DNA from 3 places in the Burkholderia pyrrocinia genome. Region 2 is predicted to be linked to each of the others. Evidence: predicted binding sites of a transcription regulator. Region 2 holds the regulator's gene; each other region holds the start of a gene.
The links. The regulator LexA, encoded in region 2, represses DNA repair genes until DNA is damaged. The targets are predictions, from matches to a motif close to ACTGTATNNNNATACAGT.

Region 1: recA (recombinase RecA) is a predicted target of LexA. The motif match lies at 3,496-3,513, and genes of this name have one in related genera.
Region 3: JYG32_RS24295 (DUF2471 family protein) is a predicted target of LexA. The motif match lies at 5,057-5,074, and genes of this name have one in related genera.

Annotation. Positions count from the first base shown of each region.
Region 1 covers NZ_CP070977.1:3,719,412-3,726,370, reverse strand. The annotation lists gene sucC (ADP-forming succinate--CoA ligase subunit beta) at 1-627, opposite strand, end outside; gene JYG32_RS17315 (DUF2889 domain-containing protein) at 696-1,334, opposite strand; gene recX (recombination regulator RecX) at 1,481-2,350, opposite strand; gene recA (recombinase RecA) at 2,350-3,420, opposite strand; gene JYG32_RS17300 (response regulator transcription factor) at 3,609-4,337, shown strand; gene JYG32_RS17295 (sensor histidine kinase) at 4,355-5,908, shown strand; gene JYG32_RS17290 (MFS transporter) at 6,129-6,959, shown strand, end outside.
Region 2 covers NZ_CP070977.1:1,254,617-1,261,575, reverse strand. The annotation lists gene JYG32_RS05880 (ABC transporter permease) at 31-864, opposite strand; gene nodI (nodulation factor ABC transporter ATP-binding protein NodI) at 871-1,785, opposite strand; gene JYG32_RS05870 (universal stress protein) at 2,117-2,614, shown strand; gene JYG32_RS05865 (DUF2939 domain-containing protein) at 2,694-3,410, opposite strand; gene JYG32_RS05860 (hypothetical protein) at 3,440-3,775, opposite strand; gene lexA (transcriptional repressor LexA) at 3,801-4,448, opposite strand; gene JYG32_RS05850 (sulfate ABC transporter substrate-binding protein) at 4,713-5,750, shown strand; gene cysT (sulfate ABC transporter permease subunit CysT) at 5,872-6,765, shown strand; gene cysW (sulfate ABC transporter permease subunit CysW) at 6,762-6,959, shown strand, end outside.
Region 3 covers NZ_CP070978.1:1,393,459-1,400,417, reverse strand. The annotation lists gene JYG32_RS24315 (hypothetical protein) at 1-513, opposite strand, end outside; gene JYG32_RS24310 (hypothetical protein) at 471-1,016, opposite strand; gene JYG32_RS24305 (AraC family transcriptional regulator) at 1,183-2,292, opposite strand; gene JYG32_RS24300 (NADPH-dependent 2,4-dienoyl-CoA reductase) at 2,368-4,401, shown strand; gene JYG32_RS24295 (DUF2471 family protein) at 4,589-4,993, opposite strand; gene JYG32_RS24290 (LysR family transcriptional regulator) at 5,207-6,100, opposite strand; gene JYG32_RS24285 (NAD(P)H-dependent oxidoreductase) at 6,187-6,959, shown strand, end outside.

The sequences.
Region 1 (6,959 bases), 1.4 Mb from region 2:
GACCTTGCCGTCGCCGGAGACGTTCAGCGGGTTGATTTCAGCCAGCGACGCGTCGGTTTCCCAGAATGCCTTGTACAGGCCTTGCAGGATGGCACGCGCTTGCGGAATCGAAGCAGCCGGCACGCCGATCTTCGCGGCGAGGTCGTCGGCCTGGGCGTCGAGCAGGCCGGTCGACGGCTCGACGATGACCTTGTGGATCAGTTCCGGGTGCTTTTCGGCAACTTCTTCGATGTCCATGCCGCCTTCGCTCGAACCCATCAGAACGATCTTTTGCGACACGCGATCAACGACGAGGCTGACATACAGTTCCTGCTTGATGTCGGCGCCTTCTTCGATCATCAGACGGTTGACCTTCTGGCCTTCCGGACCGGTCTGGTGCGTGACGAGCTGCATGCCGAGGATCTGGTTCGCGTATTCGCGAACCTGCTCGATCGACTTCGCCACCTTCACGCCGCCGCCCTTACCACGGCCACCCGCGTGAATCTGAGCCTTCACGACCCAAACCGGGCCGCCCAGCTCTTCCGCCACCTTGACGGCCTCGTCCACCGAGAACGCCGGCTTGCCGCGCGGTACCGCGACTCCGAATTTCCGCAGGATTTCCTTACCCTGGTACTCGTGAATCTTCATGCGTGATTCCCTTCAGTCTGAGAGTTGGATGAAAAGTCGCTTAAGACGCTTCTTCGAATGATTTCCGTTCATTCCTTCGTTCCGTCCCGGACGGGCATGTCCCGAACGGGCATGTCCCGAGCAGGCACGTCCGGCCGGCTCGCGCCATACCAGCGCGGGTAGTACTGCCGCACGACCTCGCCGTCGAACCGCAGCGCACGGCAGCGGCCGAGCTGAAAAGGCGGTTCGTCGGGCACGCCGTCGTGATCCGGCCCTTCGCCGCCCTCCTCACGCACGTTCCATACGTCACCGGCGAACGCCTGGATCGCTGCCGTCGGCAGCACGGCGCACAGTTCGGTGAGATGGGAGCAGCCCGCGACACCGGACAGCAGTCGGTTCGCATCGCGGCGGAAATGTCGGAAGAGATTGAGCCCGATGAGGGCCCGATAGGCGGGAGGGGCGGATTGACACTGACCGGGATAGGGCACCCATTCCGAAGACGCTTCGGCGTCGACGACATTGAGTTCACGATCGATAGTCACGCGCAGCCAGAGTTCGTGGATCGGCAGGCCTTGGGGCCGGATGCCCGACGCAAGCGCGACATCGCGCGGCTTGTGGTCGGTCAGGCAGGCTTCGATATCCCACAAGCCGTCGTCGCGCTCGTAAGCTTCCGCTCGGATTGCGCGTCGATGTCGCAACTGACGGGGCACGGGCTCGGATAGCGGCATGCTGGAGGTTGAGGCCGAAGAGGAAAACCCGTGGATTTTAGCATATCGGGTATTTGAGACAGTTTGACGCGACGGCGGGTATTCCCGCCTGTCCGGAAGCGATTGCATTGCAGCAAAATCGCGCGCCACGCGCGCGACCGGAGCGATCAGTCGTCGATCGAAAAATCGTCGCCGACCTTCAGCAACTTCACGATGGTCGCGCTCGAGAAGCCGCGCGCGGCGAGAAAGCGTGCCTGCTTCGCACGCTCGGCCGGCGTTTGCGGCAGTGCACCGAATTTCTTGCGCCAGACAGCCTGTGCACGCGTCCATTCGGTCTCACGCAACTGCGCGTTCACTTCCTCGACGAGGGTGTCGCCGACTGCATGGCGCTTCAGTTCGCTGACGATGCGTGCGACGCCGACGCGCGACGCGCGGCGATGCACGAGACTCTCGGCAAAGCGCGCGTCGGACAGCCAGCCTTCCTTCTCCAGCGCATCGAGCACCGGTTCAACGGATTCGTCTTCGCCGACGTAGGGCGCGAGCTTGCGCGCGAGTTCCGTGCGGCTGTATTCGCGCCGGGACAGATAGCCGAGCGCTCGGCCCTTCAACGAACGCGGCGGCTTCGACGACTTGCGCCCGCCGGCGCCCGGATCGTCGCCGGAAGCAGCGCTTGATGCAGCGCCGGCCGCACGGCGCGTGCGGCGCGGATGCTGGCTGCTGCGCGTATAGACGTCTTCCTTGGCGGGCGCCGACGCATCGGATGCGCGATCGCCCGGGAAGCTGACGCCCGACACGCGACGGCGGGACCGGTCGTGCGCGTCGAACGATTCATCGTCGTCGAACGGATCGTCCGGCGCGGCAATCTCAAACGAAACGAGGGCATCGTCGGATGCCCTCGTCGCGGTGCGGTTCGCGGCGTTGCTGCCAGCGCCCCGCCGATCGGCGCCCGAGGATCCGGCTCGCCGGCCGGAGCGACCCGCCGTTTCGGGCGCGTCATTCTCCTCCGGCTCGCCAGCCTGACCTCGGCGCCCGACCATCACTCTTCTTCGTTCATCGCCTCGGCTTCGTTGCCTGCGCCATCGGGCATTGCGACGACGCCGAGCGATTCACGAATTCGGTTCTCGATCTCGCGTGCGATTTCCGGATTCTCGCGCAGGAACTCACGCGCGTTGTCCTTGCCCTGGCCGATCTTCTCGCCGTTGTAGCTGTACCAGGCGCCTGCCTTGTCGACGATCTTCGCCTGCACGCCGAGATCGATGATCTCGCCCTGGCGCGAAATGCCTTCGCCATACAGGATGTCGAAGATCGCTTCGCGGAACGGCGGCGACACCTTGTTCTTGACGACCTTCACGCGGGTTTCGTTGCCGATCACCTCGTCGTTCTTCTTGATCGAGCCGATCCGGCGGATGTCGAGACGCACCGACGCATAGAACTTCAGCGCGTTGCCGCCCGTCGTGGTTTCCGGGTTGCCGAACATCACGCCGATCTTCATACGAATCTGGTTGATGAAGATCACGAGGCAGTTCGTGCGCTTGATCGTGCCGGTCAGCTTGCGCAGCGCCTGCGACATCAGGCGGGCCTGCAGGCCCGGCAGCGAATCGCCCATCTCGCCTTCGATTTCGGCCTTCGGCACGAGCGCCGCGACCGAGTCGATGACGATCATGTCGATCGAGCCCGAGCGCACCAGCGCATCGGTGATTTCAAGTGCCTGCTCGCCGGTGTCCGGCTGCGAGATCAGCAGCTCCGGCACGTTCACGCCGAGCTTCGATGCGTACTGGACGTCGAGCGCGTGCTCGGCGTCGATGAACGCGGCCGTACCGCCGATCTTCTGCAGTTCGGCAATGACCTGCAGCGTGAGCGTGGTTTTGCCGGACGATTCCGGACCGTAGATCTCGACCACCCGGCCGCGCGGCAGGCCGCCGACGCCAAGCGCGATGTCGAGCCCCAGCGAACCCGTTGAGACGACCTGGATGTCCTCAGCCACCTCGCCGTCGCCCATGCGCATGATCGACCCTTTGCCGAACTGCTTCTCGATCTGCGCGAGTGCGGCCGCCAGCGCCTTGCTCTTCTCGGCGGTCATCCCGGAGCCCTTCTTGCTTTCTTCCATGAATCGTCCTTTGCTATGATGAGCAGCGTCTGATAAAGGCGCGCCCGCTTTCAAGCGCCGCCCACGAATGCAGACACTGTATAAAAAAACAGTGTTTTATGCAAGCCCGCAATGCAGGGCGTTGTACACGAATAACTTCGGAGACAGCCGCGCCGGCGCGAACGCCCTGCCGGCCATCGGTCAGCCACATGCGAATTCTCATCGCCGAAGACGACAGCATACTCGCGGACGGCCTCACCCGGTCACTCCGCCAATCGGGCTATGCGGTCGACCACGTGAAGAGCGGTGTCGACGCCGATACGGCGCTGTCGATGCAGACATTCGACCTGCTGATCCTCGATCTCGGGCTGCCCAAAATGTCCGGGCTCGACGTGCTCAAGCGCCTGCGCGCGCGCAATTCCAACCTCCCCGTGCTGATCCTGACCGCCGCCGACAGCGTCGACGAACGCGTGAAGGGCCTCGACCTCGGCGCGGACGACTACATGGCCAAGCCGTTCGCGCTCAACGAGCTCGAGGCGCGCGTGCGCGCGCTGACCCGGCGCGGCGCGGGCGGCGGCCCGACCGTCGTGCGCCACGGCTCGCTCGCGTTCGACCAGGTCGGCCGCATCGCGTATGCGAACGATCATGTGCTCGATCTCTCCGCGCGCGAGCTCGGCCTGCTCGAGGTACTGCTGCAGCGGATCGGCCGGCTCGTGTCGAAGGAGCAGCTCGTCGACCATCTGTGCGAATGGGGCGAGGAAGTCAGCAACAACGCGATCGAAGTCTACGTGCACCGGCTGCGCAAGAAGATCGAACCAAGCGGCGTACGGATCTCGACCGTGCGCGGCCTCGGCTATTGCCTCGAAAAGGCCGCGCCCGCCGCGCCGGCCGACAAGACAGCGCCCCAGCCCGCGGTGGCCGGCACGCCGCTGCGCTGAAGCCGGGCGTCGCCGCGATGGCCACGCCGGCCCATTCCCGCCACCCGACCGGCGCGCCGTCGTCAGCCGCCGACGAGGCACGCGACGCGCGCTACGAGAACCCGTTCGCGCCACCCGACGAAACCGATGCGGCCGAGGCCCCGCGCCCGCGCTCGCTGTTCGGCGAAATCCTCGACTGGATGCTCGCGCCGCTGCTGCTGCTGTGGCCGATGAGCATCGCCGTCACCTATCTCGTCGCGAAGACGATCGCGAACAGCCCGTTCGACCGCACGCTCGAGACCAACGCCTACGTACTCGCGCGGCAGATCCACCCGGTCAACGGCGTCGCCGAGCTGACGCTGCCGGAACAGACGCGCGACTTCCTGCGTGCGGACAACGTCGACAGCGTCTACTTCCAGGTGCTCGGCACGCGCGGCGAGCTGGTCGCGGGCGAAGCCGACATGCCGCTGCCGCGCGACGAGGACCGCCCGCCGCCGGGCGTCGTCGTGTTTCGCGACGACCTGCTGCGCGGCAACGACGTGCGCGTCGCGTATACGACAGTCGCGCTGCCGCAAGCGAGCGGCACGCAGCCCGTGCTCGTGCAGGTCGGCGAGACGCTCGACAAGCGCAACGCGCTCGCGAACGACATCATCAAGGGCGTGATCCTGCCGCAGTTCGTGATCCTGCCGCTCGCGATCCTGCTCGTCTGGTTCGGGCTGTCGCGCGGGCTCGCGCCGCTCAACGCGCTGCAGGCGCACATCCGCGCGCGGCGGCCCGACGACCTGTCGCCCGTCGAGGCGCAGCGTGCACCGCCCGAGATCGAACCGCTCGTCACGTCGTTCAACGACCTGCTCGCGCGCCTCGAACAGAACATGGCGCTGCAGAAGCGCTTCATCGCCGACGCCGCGCACCAGATGAAGACGCCGCTCGCGGGCCTGCGTACGCAGGCCGAGTTCGCGCTGCGCCACCCCGTCCCGCCCGACGTGCAGCGCTCGCTCGAGCAGATCGCGACGAGCTCCGAGCAGGCCGCGCGGCTCGTCACGCAACTGCTTGCGCTCGCGCGCGCCGAGAACCGCGCGAGCGGGCTCACGTTCGAGCCGGTCGAGATCGCCGCGCTCGCGCGGCGCGCGGTGCGCGACTGGGTGCAGGCCGCGCTCGCGAAACGGATGGATCTCGGCTACGAAGGCCCGCCGGACGACGCGCCGCTCGACGTCGACGGCAATCCGGTGATGCTGCGCGAGATGCTCGGCAACCTGATCGACAACGCGATCCGCTACACGCCGGAAGGCGGCCGCATCACGGTGCGCGTGCGCGCCGAGCCCGCGGCGCGGTTCGTGCATCTCGAAGTCGAGGACACCGGGCCCGGCATCCCGGCCGCCGAACGCGAGCGCGTCGTCGAGCGCTTCTACCGGATCCTCGGCCGTGAAGGCGACGGCAGCGGCCTCGGGCTCGCGATCGTGCGCGAGATCGCCACGCAGCATGGCGGCACGCTGACGCTCGACGATCACGTCTACCAGCAGGCGCCCCGCCTCGCCGGCACGCTCGTGCGCATCAGTCTGCCGCTGGCGGAATTCGCCCCGGATCAACCCTGACACGGGCGGCGGCGCACCGCCGCGATCGCACCGAAACCACCGCTTTACCGCCCGTTCGCGACACGATCGAGGCCGAAAGCCCGCGATTCGCCGCGGGTTAACACGCAGTCGTTTTATCCGCGCGAGTCAGTGCGCCGTAAGTTTCCGTGCCAATAATCGTCGACAGGCCCGCCCACCCAAGGCGGCCGCACATCTATATCAAGGGACTTGGAGACGATTCATGGCAACGTTAGGCGGGCAAATTTCGCACTCGCCGATGACGGGCGAAGAGAAGAAGGTGATCTTCGCGTCGTCGCTCGGCACCGTGTTCGAGTGGTACGACTTTTACCTGGCCGGGTCACTCGCGGCCTACATCAGCAAGAGCTTCTTCTCGGGCGTCAATCCGACCGCCGCGTTCATCTTCACGCTGCTCGGCTTTGCGGCCGGCTTCGCGGTACGCCCGTTCGGCGCGATCGTGTTCGGCCGGCTCGGCGACATGGTCGGACGCAAGCACACGTTCCTCGTGACGATCGTGATCATGGGCCTCTCGACGTTCGTGGTCGGCTTCCTGCCCGGCTATGCGTCGATCGGCATCGCCGCGCCCGTGATCTTCATCGCGATGCGGCTGTTGCAGGGCCTCGCGCTCGGCGGCGAGTACGGCGGTGCGGCGACCTACGTCGCCGAGCATGCGCCGGCGAACCGCCGCGGCTTCTACACCGCGTGGATCCAGACGACCGCGACGCTCGGGCTGTTCCTGTCGCTGCTCGTGATCCTCGGCGTGCGCACGTTCATCGGCGAGGAAGCATTCGGCAACTGGGGCTGGCGCGTGCCATTCGTCGCATCGATCGCGCTGCTCGCGGTGTCGGTGTGGATCCGGCTGCAGCTGAACGAATCGCCGGTGTTCCTGCGCATCAAGTCTGAAGGCAAGACGTCGAAGGCGCCGCTGACCGAAGCGTTCGGCCAGTGGAAGAACCTGAAGATCGTGATCCTCGCGCTCATCGGCCTGACGGCGGGCCAGGCCGTCGTGTGGTACACGGGCCAGTTCTACGCGCTGTTCTTCCTCACGCAGACG
Region 2 (6,959 bases):
TCATGAAGCCGGCGCCGTGCGCGCCGGCCGTCAGCGCATCATCCGCCGCCGGAACAGCCACGCGGACAGCAGGAATCCGCCGACCGCGTAGCCGGCGAGCACCGCGACGTGCAACGCGACGTCCGTCGCCGGCCGGCCGAGCATCGCGGGCCGGATCAGCTCGACCGCGTTCGCGAGCGGCAGCACATGCGCCGCGTGCTGCGCGACCGGCGGCAACTGCGTGATCGGGAAAAACACGCCCGACAGCAGCAGCATCGGCGTCAGCACGAGCGTCTGATAGAACATGAAGAAATCGTAGGACGGCGCGAGCGCCGTGACGATCATCGCGATGCTGGCAAACGCGAGGCCCGCAAGCGCGATCACGGGCAGCGCCACGAGCATCGACGGAAACTGCGCATAACCGAGCGCGCCCGCGACGAGCATGATCGCGGCACCCGACAGCATCGCCTTGCTGGCTCCCCAGACAATCTCGCCGAGCACGATGTCGCCGAGCGCGAGCGGCGTATGCATGATCGCCTCCCAGGTGCGCTGCACGTGCATTCGCGAGAAGCCCGAATACATTGATTCGAAGCTCGCGGACATCATCACGCTCGACCCGGCCGTGCCGGCCGCGAGGAACGCGATATACGACACGCCGTCGACATGGCCGAGCATCAGGCCGAGCCCGAAACCGAGCCCGAACAGATAGATCATCGGATCGGCGAGATTGCCGAACATCGACGCGAGCGCGAGCTTGCGCCAGACGAGATAGTTGCGCCGCCAAACGGCGACCCAGTTCGTCGCGTTCGCGGGCATCGCGATCGCGAAGCGCGACTCGCGTGGCGGGGCGGTCGGTGCGGCGGCGGAATAGTTGCGGACGTCCATGATCGATCAGTCCTGCATTTCGCGGCCCGTGAGCCGCAGGAACACATCCTCCAGATTGGCCGGGCGATGCAGATAGCGCAACCCAGAGCGACCCTTGAGTCGCGCGCTGAGCGGCTCCGGGTCACTCACGTAGCAGAACAGCGTCTCGCCGCTGATCTCGGTGTGCTTCGCGAACGCCGATAGCTCGTCGCGCAGCGCGGCCGGGTCGGGCCCGTAGATTTCGATCACGTCGCAGCCGATCTCCGATTCGATCAGCGCGTGCGGCGCGCCTTCGGCGATCTTGCGGCCTTCCTCGATCACGCACAGGCGGTCGCACAGGCGCTCGGCTTCTTCCATGAAATGCGTGGTGATCAGGATCGTCTTGCCGCGCGCCAGCAGCGAGCGCAGCCGCTCCCACATCAGGTGCCGCGCCTGCGGGTCGAGGCCCGTCGTCGGCTCGTCGAGCACCAGCACGTCGGGATCGTTGACGAGCGCGCGGGCGAGCGTGAGGCGGCGCTTCATGCCGCCCGACAGCTCGCCGACCTTTGCATCGGCCTTGTTCTCGAGCTTCGCGAATTCGAGCAGCGGCTGCACGAGCGAGCGCGCAGCCTGCGCCGACATCCCGAAATAGCGGCTGAACACGAGCAGGTTTTCGCGCACGGTGAAGTCGGGGTCGAGATTGTCGAACTGCGGGACGACACCGACGCGCTGGCGCGCAAGCCGCGCGCGCGATGGAACCGGTTCGCCGCACAGCGAAATGGTGCCCGCATCGGGATACGCGAGGCCGAGCAGCATCTTCAGCGTGGTGGTCTTGCCGGCGCCGTTCGGCCCGAGCAGGCCGTAGCATTCGCCGGCCTGCACGCTGAAGGACAGGCCGTTGACGACGAGCTTGTCGCCATAGCGCTTTTCGACGTTGCGGAGATCGATCGGTGCGACGGACATGGGCATGTTGTCGTTGTAAGCGGGCGCGTTCCGCCGCCCGATGCGTGGCCGGTTTGCGAACGGATCGGGCGAATGCGAGTCACATGGGCATGACCGAAGCGCACGACGCCGGCGCGTGATGACCCGCTGGAGTACGAACGGGCCATTCTAGTGCATCGGCTGCGTCTCTTCAGGGCATGCCTGCACGGTGCGATGCAGGCGCGCACCGATCGTGCACCGCATCATCGCGCACACGCCGAGCGGGGCGAATCAGCGTTTTCCATCCCTTGCGTCCTGAATTGCGGCGCACCATGATGAATGCGTAGGCTCGTTGTCGCGATAGGGAGGTTCCATGGCTAGCTACAACAAGATTTTGCTGTGTTATGACGGCTCGCTCGAAGGACGCAAGGCGCTGCGTTGCGGCGCCAATCTCGCAATGGACCTGAAGGCCGAAACGCACTTGCTGTCGGTCGTCGACATGCGCTCGAGCATTGCGCAAAGCGCGGGTCTGCTGACCGATGTCGCGTGCGGCCGCTTCGAGGAAACCGCGCGCGAAATCCTGCAGGAAGGCGTGAACTGGCTGCGCGAGCGCGGCGTGCAGGCTGAAGGCCATTTCGCGTTCGGTTATCCGATCGACGAAATCGCGAATCTCGCGTCGGAGCTGAAGGTCGATCTCGTCGTCGTCGGCCACCGGTGCCGCAGCGGGCTGTCGAGATGGTGGATGGGCTCGGGCAATACGCAACTGCTCGATCGCGTGAACTGCAGCATTCTGGTTGCGTGTTCGTCGGCGGAAGAGCAGAAGGCCGAAATCGCGCGCGAGCGTGAAGCGGCCACGGCGAGCGGCAAATGACGCAATGACGGCCTGACCGGCGATGCGCGCCGGTCAGGCGCCGCGCAGCATCAGCGGCGTGGGCGTCGATCGCGGTTGGCTAAGCATGCAGGTCGATCGCGGACAACTTCCACGAAAACAGCCCGAAGCGGTGGAATATTGCCGCATAGCGCGTGCCGTCGGCGCTGCGCTGGTAGGTCACGACGAATTCGTCGATATTCCGGTAGCCGGCACCGGTTTGCTGCTGATGCGGCGGGTGCGTTGCATCGTTCGCGCTGGTCGGTGCGGCAGCGGCCGGTGCGGGCGATGACGCAGCCGCGGCGGCCGCGTTGCTGCCTGGTACGGCGGCACTCGCCGGAGCGGGATTAACCAGCGGTGCGGCCGGCGTGTCGGCCGGTGCACCGCCTTGCGGCAAATTCGACCATTCGGGCGGACGCTCGCCCGGATTGCCGCGCGGCGGCAATCCGCTCATCAATGCGGCCACACCCTCCGGCGTCGCATACGCATCGACCAGCGGGCCGATCAGCGCGGACCCGATCAGCGCACCGATCACCGCGAACGGATTGTTCTTCTTCACCGCGTCGATCCGGCGCATCAACTCTTCCGTCACCTGCTGCTTCAGGCTGATGCGCAGCGACGGAAAATCGACATATTCACTGATGACCTGCGCATCGCGTGCATCGATCGCCGATTTCAGGCGACCGAGCGCGACGTACGGCGACGCGTATGCATAGCCGATCGCCGTCATGACGGCGACGGCCAGCACGACGACCAGCAGGGGCTTGAGCCGCCGTTTGCGGCTCGAAGATCCAGTCACGTTGCCTCCGGTGCGGGAATGCTCCGCAATCAGAGACCGCCTTGCGCGGCCGATCGTTCCTCCGCGATGCAGCGATCGATCATCCGGCACACGGCATCGATCGTGCCGACCATGATCAGGCGCGATCGGCCGTGATAGACGCGCACCGGCGCGCGGCGCGCGGGTTCCGCGTGATTCAGGCCGGCGTTCAGCGATACCCGTGCGAAAGCGGGGAGCGCCGACGGCAGCAGGGACGCCTGCCGTTCGACTGCGACTTCTTCTTTCACAGGCGCTGCCGCGGACAGCGGTGCGCAAGGCGTGCGGCCGCGCAGATGACGCAGGCGACCGAATTGACGGAAAGGCAGCAGGCGGGCAAGGCGTTCCATGATGTTCTCCTAGCGAGACGGAATGTCAGAGTTCGCCCGAGCGGATCAGCCCGACGGCGATGCCTTCCAGCGCGAATTCCGCGCTGCCGGCCTTGACGAAGATGTTTTCGTAATCCGGGTTCTCCGCGATCAGTTCCAGACCGCCCGGCCGGCGCATCAGGCGCTTGACCGTGACGTCGTCGCCGAGACGCGCGACGATGATCTGGCCGTCCTTCGCTTCCGTGCGCTTCTGCACGGCGAGGAGGTCGCCGTCGAGAATGCCGGCGTCGCGCATCGACAGGCCGCGCACCTTCAGCAGGTAGTCGGGCTTGCTGGAGAACAGCGCGGGATCGCACGCGTAATGCTGAGAGATGTGCTCCTGCGCAAGGATCGGGCTACCGGCCGCGACGCGGCCGACGAGCGGCAGCGACAGTTGCATCAGGCCGGCGTGCGGCAGCGTGAACTGGTGCGGGGCGTCGTCGATGCCGAGCAGGCGGATGCCGCGGGATGCGCCGGCGGCCAACTCGATCACGCCCTTGCGCGCGAGTGCGCGCAGGTGCTCCTCGGCCGCATTCGGCGAGCTGAAGCCCAGTTCGGCCGCGATCTCGGCGCGGGTGGGCGGGAATCCGGAACGCTCGATCGCGCGACGGATCAAGTCGAACACTTGCTGCTGACGGGCGGTGAGTTTGGTCATGGCTTAACTGTATGGATAGACAGTGAGCTGTATTTTTATACAGTACTTCGCGAATTTCAAGCGTTACTTGAGGTTCGACGCGATCACGCCGGTTCCGGCGCGATTTCGCGACGTCCGGACGCCGGTTTATCTGCCGCAACCGTCCATCCCGTCTGCGTTAGCACTTTTGAGTATTAAAAAATGAGGAACGATTATTTTTAATCATGTAACCCGTTCGTTAGACTGGCCCGACATCGCAATACCGACAACACTGGAGAACCAAGGATGGCGAAGCGCAATACGGGGCTGGTGGGCGGAGTGGGCCGCCTGATCGCAACACTCGCGCTGGGCGCGGCGGCGACGCTGGGCGTCGCGACGCACGCGCAGGCCGATACGACCTTCCTGAACGTGTCGTACGACCCGACGCGCGAGCTGTATCAGGACTTCAACCAGGCGTTCGGCAAGGAGTGGAAGGCGAAGACGGGCGAGACCGTCAACTTCAAGCAGTCGCACGGCGGCTCGGGCGCGCAGGCGCGCTCGGTGCTCGACGGCCTGCAGGCCGACGTCGTCACCCTGGCGCTTGCGTACGACATCGACGCGCTCGCGAACAAGGGGCTCGTCAACAAGGACTGGCAGAAGCGCCTGCCCGACAACGCGTCGCCGTACACGTCGACGATCGTGTTTCTCGTGCGCAAGGGCAATCCGAAGGGGATCAAGGACTGGGACGACCTGACCAAGCCGGGCATCTCGATCGTCACGCCGAACCCGAAGACGTCGGGCGGCGCGCGCTGGAACTACCTGGCCGCGTGGGCGTACGCGCTACACAAGCCGGGCGGCAACGAGCAGACGGCGAAGGAGTTCGTGACGAAGCTCTACAAGAATGCGGGCGTGCTCGATTCCGGCGCGCGAGGCGCGACGACGAGTTTCGTGCAGCGCGGGATCGGCGACGTGCTGATCGCCTGGGAAAACGAGGCGTTCCTGTCGGTCAAGGAATTCGGTACCGACAAGTTCGAGATCGTCGTGCCGTCGGTGAGCATCCTGGCCGAGCCGCCGGTCGCGGTGGTCGACAAGGTGGTCGACAAGAAGGGCACGCGCAAGCTGGCCGACGCGTACCTGAATTTCCTGTACAGCCCGCAGGGCCAGGAGATCGCGGCGCGCAACTACTACCGGCCGCGTTCGAAGAACGTGCCGGCGGAACTGACGAAGCAGTTCCCGAAGCTGAAGCTGTACACGGTCGACGACACGTTCGGCGGCTGGACGAATGCGCAGAAGACGCATTTCGCGGACGGCGGCGTGTTCGATTCGATCTACAAGCCGCAGTAACGCCATAACGACAGCGGCGCGCCACGACAGCGGCCGCATCCCCGACGGGCCGCCGGCGCAATTCATCGCGCCGGCGTTTGCGTCGGACCCATGAGCAGCATCGACCCAGCAAGAGCATCCGATGACGACGTACACCTTTCGCAAGCCGAGCGCGTTGCCCGGTTTCGGCGTGACGCTCGGCATCACGGTGGCCTATTTGAGCCTCGTGGTGCTGATTCCGCTTGCCGCCACGTTCCTGAAGACCGCGACGCTGTCGTGGGACCAGTTCGTCACCGCCGTCACGTCGCCGCGCGTGCTCGCGTCGTACCGGCTGACGTTCTCGGCCGCGCTCGGCGGCGCGCTGATCAACGCCGTGTTCGGCTTCCTCGTCGCGTGGGTGCTCGTGCGCTACACGTTCCCGCTCAAGCGCCTCGTCGATGCGATCGTCGACCTGCCGTTCGCGCTGCCGACGTCGGTCGCCGGCATCTCGCTCGCGGCCGTTTACGCGACCAACGGCTGGGTCGGCCAGTATCTCGCGCCGCTCGGCATCAAGATCGCGTTTACGCCGGCCGGCGTGCTGGTCGCGCTGACCTTCATCGGGTTGCCGTTCGTCGTGCGCACCGTGCAGCCGGTGCTCGAGGATTTCGAACGCGAGCAGGAAGAGGCCGCCGCGTGCCTCGGCGCGTCGCGCTGGCTGACGTTCCGCCGCGTCGTGCTGCCGGCCGTGCTGCCGGCGCTGCTGACCGGTTTCGCGCTGGCGTTCGCGCGCGCGCTCGGCGAATACGGCTCGGTGATCTTCATCGCCGGCAACGTGCCGATGAAATCCGAGATCACTTCGCTGCTCATCATCACGAAGCTCGAGCAGTACGACTACGCGGGCGCGACCGCGCTCGCGGTCGTGATGCTGGTCGTGTCGTTCCTGATGCTGCTGCTGATCAACACGCTGCAATGGTATTTGCAGCGCCGCACGAGCAAGAGCGCAAGCGGCCCCGCGCCCGCGACCGTCACCGCAACCGCAGCAGGAGGCCAGCAATGAGCCAGGAGGCCACCGTCGTGCTGAAAACCCCGTCGTCGGCCGCACAAGGGCGCGCCACGAAACGGCTCGACCCCGTCAGCGAGTCGCGCGTCGTGCGCTGGCTGCTCACGGGCATCGCGCTGGCGTTCCTCGCGTTCTTCCTCGTCGTGCCGCTCGCCGCGGTGTTCGTCGAGGCGCTGCGCAAGGGCGTCGGC
Region 3 (6,959 bases), on a different replicon from region 2:
GATGCGCAGGAACGCACTGAGCACGCACAAACCGATTGCACTCGCGCTGATCAGCGCAAACACGTCGAACATTGATTCCGTGCTGAGCGTCACCACGGATACGATCCCGCTGACCACGGCCGCGGCGATCACGCAAACGAGCATGACGACGAGGTCGGTCCGGGCGCCGGCGACTTTGGCGGGGCGCAGCAGATAAGCCGAGCCGTCGGTCATGTTGCGGATGCCGTAGACGATCTGGCGATCCTGGCCGTCGGCATAGGCGACATTCAATCGATCGCCGTCGGCGATGAACAGGCGTGTCGTCCGGTTGGTCCTGAATACGAGCGGGGACGCGAGCGAATCGAGCTGGAGCGTGATTTCCTCGATGCTTTGCGTGGTCCAGCCCAGGTTGTTGCTCCAGACCTTCGTCTCGATCGATTGCTGGCCGATTGCCGTTACGCGGCCGGATGTGGTTTGCATGGCGTGGTTCGTCATGGGCTGCTCCGCTCCACGTCGAAACCGGACGGTTCGCATAACCAGCTATCCTGGGCTTCGCGTCGCTGCGGCTGGAAGATCAGGTCGGACAGGCCGCCGATGGCGAGCAGGCTGCCCGTCAGACTGACGATGGCCACGACGGTGGCCAGTGCCGACACGAACGCCCAACCCGAATGAAGTGCCGCGGCAGCGATACCCAGGCTCAGCACGAGCAGGCACGACGCCCAGGCGAGCAGCGACAGGTTCCGCCGCTTTTGCGCGAGCACGTCGTACGGCGCGATGGCAAGGTTGCCGCTTCTGATCCACGCGATCCGGCGACGGCCGCGATGCGCGAAGGTGCAGGCGCGCACCGACATGCCGGGCCTCAGTTTCTCGATCAGCTTGAACGCTTCCGCGTCGACGTCGCTGGCCGTGACGAAATAGCAGACGTTCTGCATCGTCAAACGGTATGGCGGGGTCTTCCTGACATCGGCCTTGAATCGGACGAGGTTGGTATCGACGCGGTCGATCGTGGCCTCGATCAGGGTGGTGCGATTGGACATGGGGCGGAGCGGGCGCCGGTTCGCGCGACGTCGTTTTGATGTGGCGCCCATCATACGCCAACGCTTTCGGCCGACCGTCCGGTATTGCCGGGCGACGGGTTGCCCGGCGCGCGACGCTGAAATCCGCGCGTAGCCGCAGCCGCACCATGCCGCCGACGGCTCGGGGTTATTCGCGCACCGGTGCTCTGGTCGCCGCCGACACGATCACCCCGGCCGCCGCTTCCCGATAAGCACTTGGCGTCTGCCCGGCCCAGCGCCGGAACGCACGCGTGAAGTTCGCCGGGTCGGTGAATTGCAGCCGCTCGGCGATCGTTTTCAGGTCGAGATCCGACGCGGCGAGCAACTGCTTCGCGTCGCGAAACCGCGCTTCGTCGAGCAAGTGCCGATAGCTCGAACCGGCTTCCTCCAGCCGGCGCCGCAGCGTGCGCGTCGACACGAGCAGCGCATCGGCGAGCGTTTCAGGCCCCGGATAGGTGCCGGTTGCTCTCGCCAGCTCCGCGCGCACGCGCTCGACCAGATCGCCTTCCTCCTGGCGCACTTGCGCATACTCGCGCTCGACCTGCACGAGCGCCTGCCGGTGCGCGACTTCGTCGGCGAGCGGCAGCGGCCAGTCGAGCACGTCGCGCGCAATCCACAGCGCGTTCGCCGCGCAACCGAATTCGACCGGCGGCAACGTGTCGTGATAGCGCGCGAAATAGGCGGGCTCCGGCCACGCGAATTGCAGTGCGATCGGCGGCGACATGCGCCCGGACCATTGCGAGATGTTTTGCGCGAGCCCGGTCAGCACGAATTCGAACATCACGTGATGCTGCAGCACCGGGCTGGCCTGCACGCCGTGCAGTTCGAGCGTCGCGCCGCGTTCGTCTTCCGCATAGGTCAGCCGATATTGGCGGTTGCGCATCCGGAAGTAGCGTTGGGTGACGGACAGCGCTTCGCGGATGTCCCGCGCGGTCAGCGTCGCATAGCCGAGAAAGCCGTGCACGGTCGGCTTCAGCAGCAGCCCGAACGCGAGCCCGATGCCCGGATCGCCGCCGATTTCGATCGCATTGAGCACGAGCCGCCCCCATTGCGACGGCGCGACGCGTGCATCGGGTTCGGCCAGCACCGCATCGCGCAGGCCCGTGCCGGCGCGCACCGCGGCCAGGTCGACGCCGCGCGCGGCCAGCGCCTGCAGCAGCAGGCGCGTATAGGCGACCGGAATCGTCGGCCGGCGCAGCCCGAGGCGGTCCTTGGCGAGTGGGGAAGTCATGTCATCTTGGCCGGAAATGACAAGCATTATGGCTGTTTGCCCCCTCACGTTCAAGGCGGCGCGCGCCTACGATGGCAGGCATCGCTTACCGGCAGGATCATCATGACGACAACCTTTCCCCACCTGCTCGCGCCGCTCGATCTCGGCTTCACGACGCTGAAGAACCGTGTGCTGATGGGCTCGATGCACACGGGCCTCGAGGACAGCCGCAAGACGCTGCCGCGGCTCGCCGAATATTTCGCCGAACGCGCACGCGGCGGCGTCGGCCTGATCGTGACGGGCGGCTTCGCGCCGAACGTGGCCGGCTGGACCAAGCCGTTCGGCGGCACGCTGATGACGTCGGCCGCCGCGCGGCGGCATCGCGAGATCACCGACGCCGTGCATGCGGAGGACGGCAAGATCGCGCTGCAGATCCTGCATACGGGCCGCTACGGCTACCACCCGTTCGCGGTTGCGCCGTCGAAGATCAAGTCGCCGATCTCGCCGTTCGCGCCGCACGAACTGAGCGCGGGCGGCGTCGAACGGCAGATTCGCGCGTTCGTCCGCTGCGCGAAGCTTGCGCGCGAAGCCGGCTACGACGGCGTCGAGATCATGGGCTCCGAGGGTTACCTGATCAACCAGTTCATCTCGATGCATACGAACAAGCGCACCGACCAGTGGGGCGGTTCGTACGAGAACCGCATCCGCTTGCCGATCGAGATCATCGAGCGCACGCGCGAAGCGGTCGGCCGCGATTTCATCCTGATCTACCGGCTGTCGATGCTCGACCTGATTCCGGACGGCAGCGACTGGAGCGAAACGGTGCAGCTCGCGAAGGCCGTCGAGCGCGCGGGCGCGACGATCATCAACACGGGGATCGGCTGGCACGAGGCGCGTGTACCGACGATCGCGACATCGGTGCCGCGCGGCGCGTTCGCGTGGGTGACGAAGAAGATGAAGGGCGAGGTCGGCATTCCGCTCGTGACGACCAACCGGATCAACCGGCCCGAGGTGGCCGAGCAGATTCTCGCGGATGGTTGCGCGGACATGGTTTCGATGGCGCGCCCGCTGCTCGCGGATGCCGAGTTCGTCGTCAAGGCCGCGCAGGGCCGCGCCGACGAGATCAACACCTGTATCGGCTGCAACCAGGCGTGCCTCGATCACGCGTTCAAGAACAAGATCGCGTCGTGCCTGCTGAATCCGCGCGCGTGCCACGAGACGGAACTGAAATACACGCCGGCGCAGCAGCCGAAGCGCATCGCGGTGGTCGGCGCGGGGCCGGCCGGGCTCGCATGCTCGACCGTGCTCGCGCAGCGTGGCCATCAGGTCGACCTGTTCGACGGCGCGGCCGAGATCGGCGGCCAGTTCAACATGGCGAAGCAGGTCCCGGGCAAGGAAGAGTTTCATGAAGCGTTGCGCTACTTCGGCCGCCAGGTCGAGCTGACCGGCGTGAACCTGCACCTGAACCGCCGCGTCGATGCGAGCGACCTGATCGCGGGCGGCTACGACGAGATCGTGCTCGCGACCGGCGTGGCGCCGCGCGACCCGAAGATTCCCGGGCAGGACGGGCCGAACGTGCTCAGCTATATCGACGTGCTCGCCGGCAAGCAGCCGGTCGGCCGGCGCGTCGCGGTGGTCGGCGCGGGCGGGATCGGCTTCGATGTCGCCGAGTATCTGGTGCAGGACGGCGAGTCGCCGGCGCTCGATCTGGACGAGTGGAAGGCCGAGTGGGGTGTGACCGACCCGGCTGCGACGCGCGGTGGCGTGACGCGTGCGAAGGCGGCGCCGGCGGCGCGTGAAGTGACGCTGCTGCAGCGCAAGGCCGCGCCGCTCGGCAAGGGGCTCGGCAAGACGACGGGCTGGATTCACCGCGCGACGCTGAAGATGAAGCAGGTGAAGATGATCGGCGGCGTGAACTACGAGCTGATCGATGCGCGCGGGCTGCACGTGTCGTACGGCGAGCAGCGCACCGATCATGAATTGATCGAAGCCGACACGATCGTGCTCTGCACGGGGCAGGAGCCGCAGCGCGCGCTGCTCGCGCCGCTGCAGGCGGCCGGGCGCTCGGTGCACCTGATCGGCGGCGCGGAACTCGCCGCCGAACTCGATGCGAAGCGCGCGATCGATCAGGGCGCGCGGCTCGCGGCGCGGCTGTAACGGGCGGTCGTTCCTGCGTTCGTTACGACGTTCGCCGCATGGCGGTGGTCTGCTTGTGCGACGGTCCGTGGTTTCCCATCCGATGCGCCGATTCGCGCGCGCAGGATGGCGGTGAACGGCAGCACGTACCGCGTCGCCACGCAACGCGGCGGCGCGATCCCGGCAGACCGCGATCGGCCGGCGCGGCTCAGGCCGCTTCGGCCCGTTCTTCCTCTTCCGCTTCGAGCATCGCCTTGACGATCAGGTAGACGGCGGGCAGGTCGTCGTCGTCGCGGCGCCAGTCAACCGGTTCCTCGACGTCCGCGGCGACCAGCCGACTGTCGCGCAGCCGGATGAATGCGTCGACGACGGTCGGATCGTTGCGGTTCAGGAAGCCGGCATTCGAGAAGGCCAGCTCTTCGACGTTCAGCAGCGCCTGCCAGCTCATCGTGCGGACGGCGGCAGGATGGGTGCGGCGCCGCAGGCCGAGCGCCCGCTGCGCGGGGCCGCCGACGACACGCTGCAGATCGACGACCGCCCGCTGCGCGGCGCGCTCGAAGTGGACGGGATTGAAGCCGGGTTGCTCGGGATCGAATGCGGATGACTGGAACATGGTCGCCTCACAAAAGTCCGTCCGTCTGTGGATGACGGAATTCGGGTCAAATGGTGCAAAAGCACTGTAAATATATACAGTGTTCGAGGCAGTTTCAAGTCCCGGATGAAGAATCTTGCCGGCGGACAGCGGCGGACGTCGGGAAGCCGATGGAAGCCGGCACGCGAGCGCTGCCCGCTCGTTGTCGCGTCGAATTCGTCGGCCGCGTCCGGCTTACACCGATGCCGCGATGGTTTCGCGCAGCCACCGATGCGCCGGGTCGCGATGCACGCGTTCGTGCCACAACATCGATATTTCGTAGCCGGGCACGTCGACGGGCGCATCGACGATCCGCAGCGCCGGCGTGCCGCGCACCAGCCGCTCGGGCAGCATTGCCACGAGATCGGTGCTGGCGACGGCCGACATCACGAACAGGAAATGCGGGACCGACAGCACGACACGGCGCGTGGCGCCTGCTTGCGCGAGCGCGTGGTCCGTCACGCCGAAGAAGCCGCCGCCGTCGGGCGACACGATCACGTGCTCGAGCGTGCAGAACTGCGCGAGCGTCGGCCGTCGTTTCAGCTTCGGGTGCCCCGCGCGGCCGACGAGCACGTAGCGTTCGACGAACAGCGGCAGGCGCCGCATGCCTTCCGGTGCACCCTCCGTCGTGTGGAATGCCAGATCGATGTCGCCGCGTTCCGACGCCTGTTCGACCCGAGGCGGCACGAGTTCGACCACGGCGAGCCGCGTGCCGGGCGCGGCCGAACGCAGCTTGCGCAACACCGGCAACACGATCGTCGATTCGGTGTAGTCGGTCGCGGCCACGCGCCACGCGTTCGTCGCGGTAGCGGGGTCGAACGGCGTGGCCGTCAGCACCGCGCGCTCGACGGCATCGAGCGCTTCCCGCAGCGGCTCGCGCAGCGCTACCGCGCGCGCGGTAGGCCGCATCCCGCGCGGCCCCGGCAGCAGCAGCGGATCGCCGAACAGGTCGCGCAGTTTCTGCAACTGCACGCTGACCGACGGCTGCGACATGTTCAGCTTCTCGGCCGCGCGCGTGACGTTGTGCTCGGTGAGCAGCACGTCCAGCGTGACGAGCAGGTTCAGATCGAGTCGCCTGAGATTATTCATGGCTATACCTGGAATATCAGGAATTCATTTCAAATATACCTTTGGCGACGGCATCCTGCAGTCATTCAATCAACGGAGTGACGAACATGAATGTGCTGATCGTTTATGCCCATCCCGAACCGCGTTCGCTGAACGGCGCGCTGCGTGATTTTGCCGTCGAACATCTCGAGGCGGCCGGCCACACCGTGCAGGTGACCGATCTGTATGCGATGAACTGGAAGGCGGCGTTCGATGCGAGCGACGTGACCGATCGCGCGCCCGACGCGCGCTTCGATCCTGCGCTCGACTCGAAGCATGCATTCGAGACGGGCACGCAACGCGACGATATCGCGCGCGAGCAGGACAAGCTGAAGTGGGCCGACGCGGTGATCCTGCAGTTTCCGCTGTGGTGGTTCTCGATGCCGGCGATCATGAAGGGCTGGGTCGAGCGTGTGTATGCGTACGGTTTCGCATACGGCGTCGGCGAGCATTCCGACAAGCACTGGGGCGACCGTTACGGCGAGGGCTCGCTGGCAGGCAAGCGTGCGATGGTGATCGTGACGACCGGCGGCTGGGAGTCGCACTACAGCCCGCGCGGCATCAACGGGCCGATCGACGACGTGCTGTTCCCGATCCAGCACGGGATTCTGTATTACCCGGGTTTCGATGTGCTGCCGCCGTTCGTGATCTACCGGACGGGAAGGATGAACGATGAGCGCTTCGAAGCAACGCGCGCGGCGCTCGGCAAGCGTCTCGACGATCTGTGGACCACGCAGCCGATTCCGTTCCGGCGGCAAAACGCGGGCGATTACGAGATCCCAGGGTTGACGCTGAAGGAGGAGATCGCGTCCGGGACGGTGGGGTTTGCGGCGCATCTGGC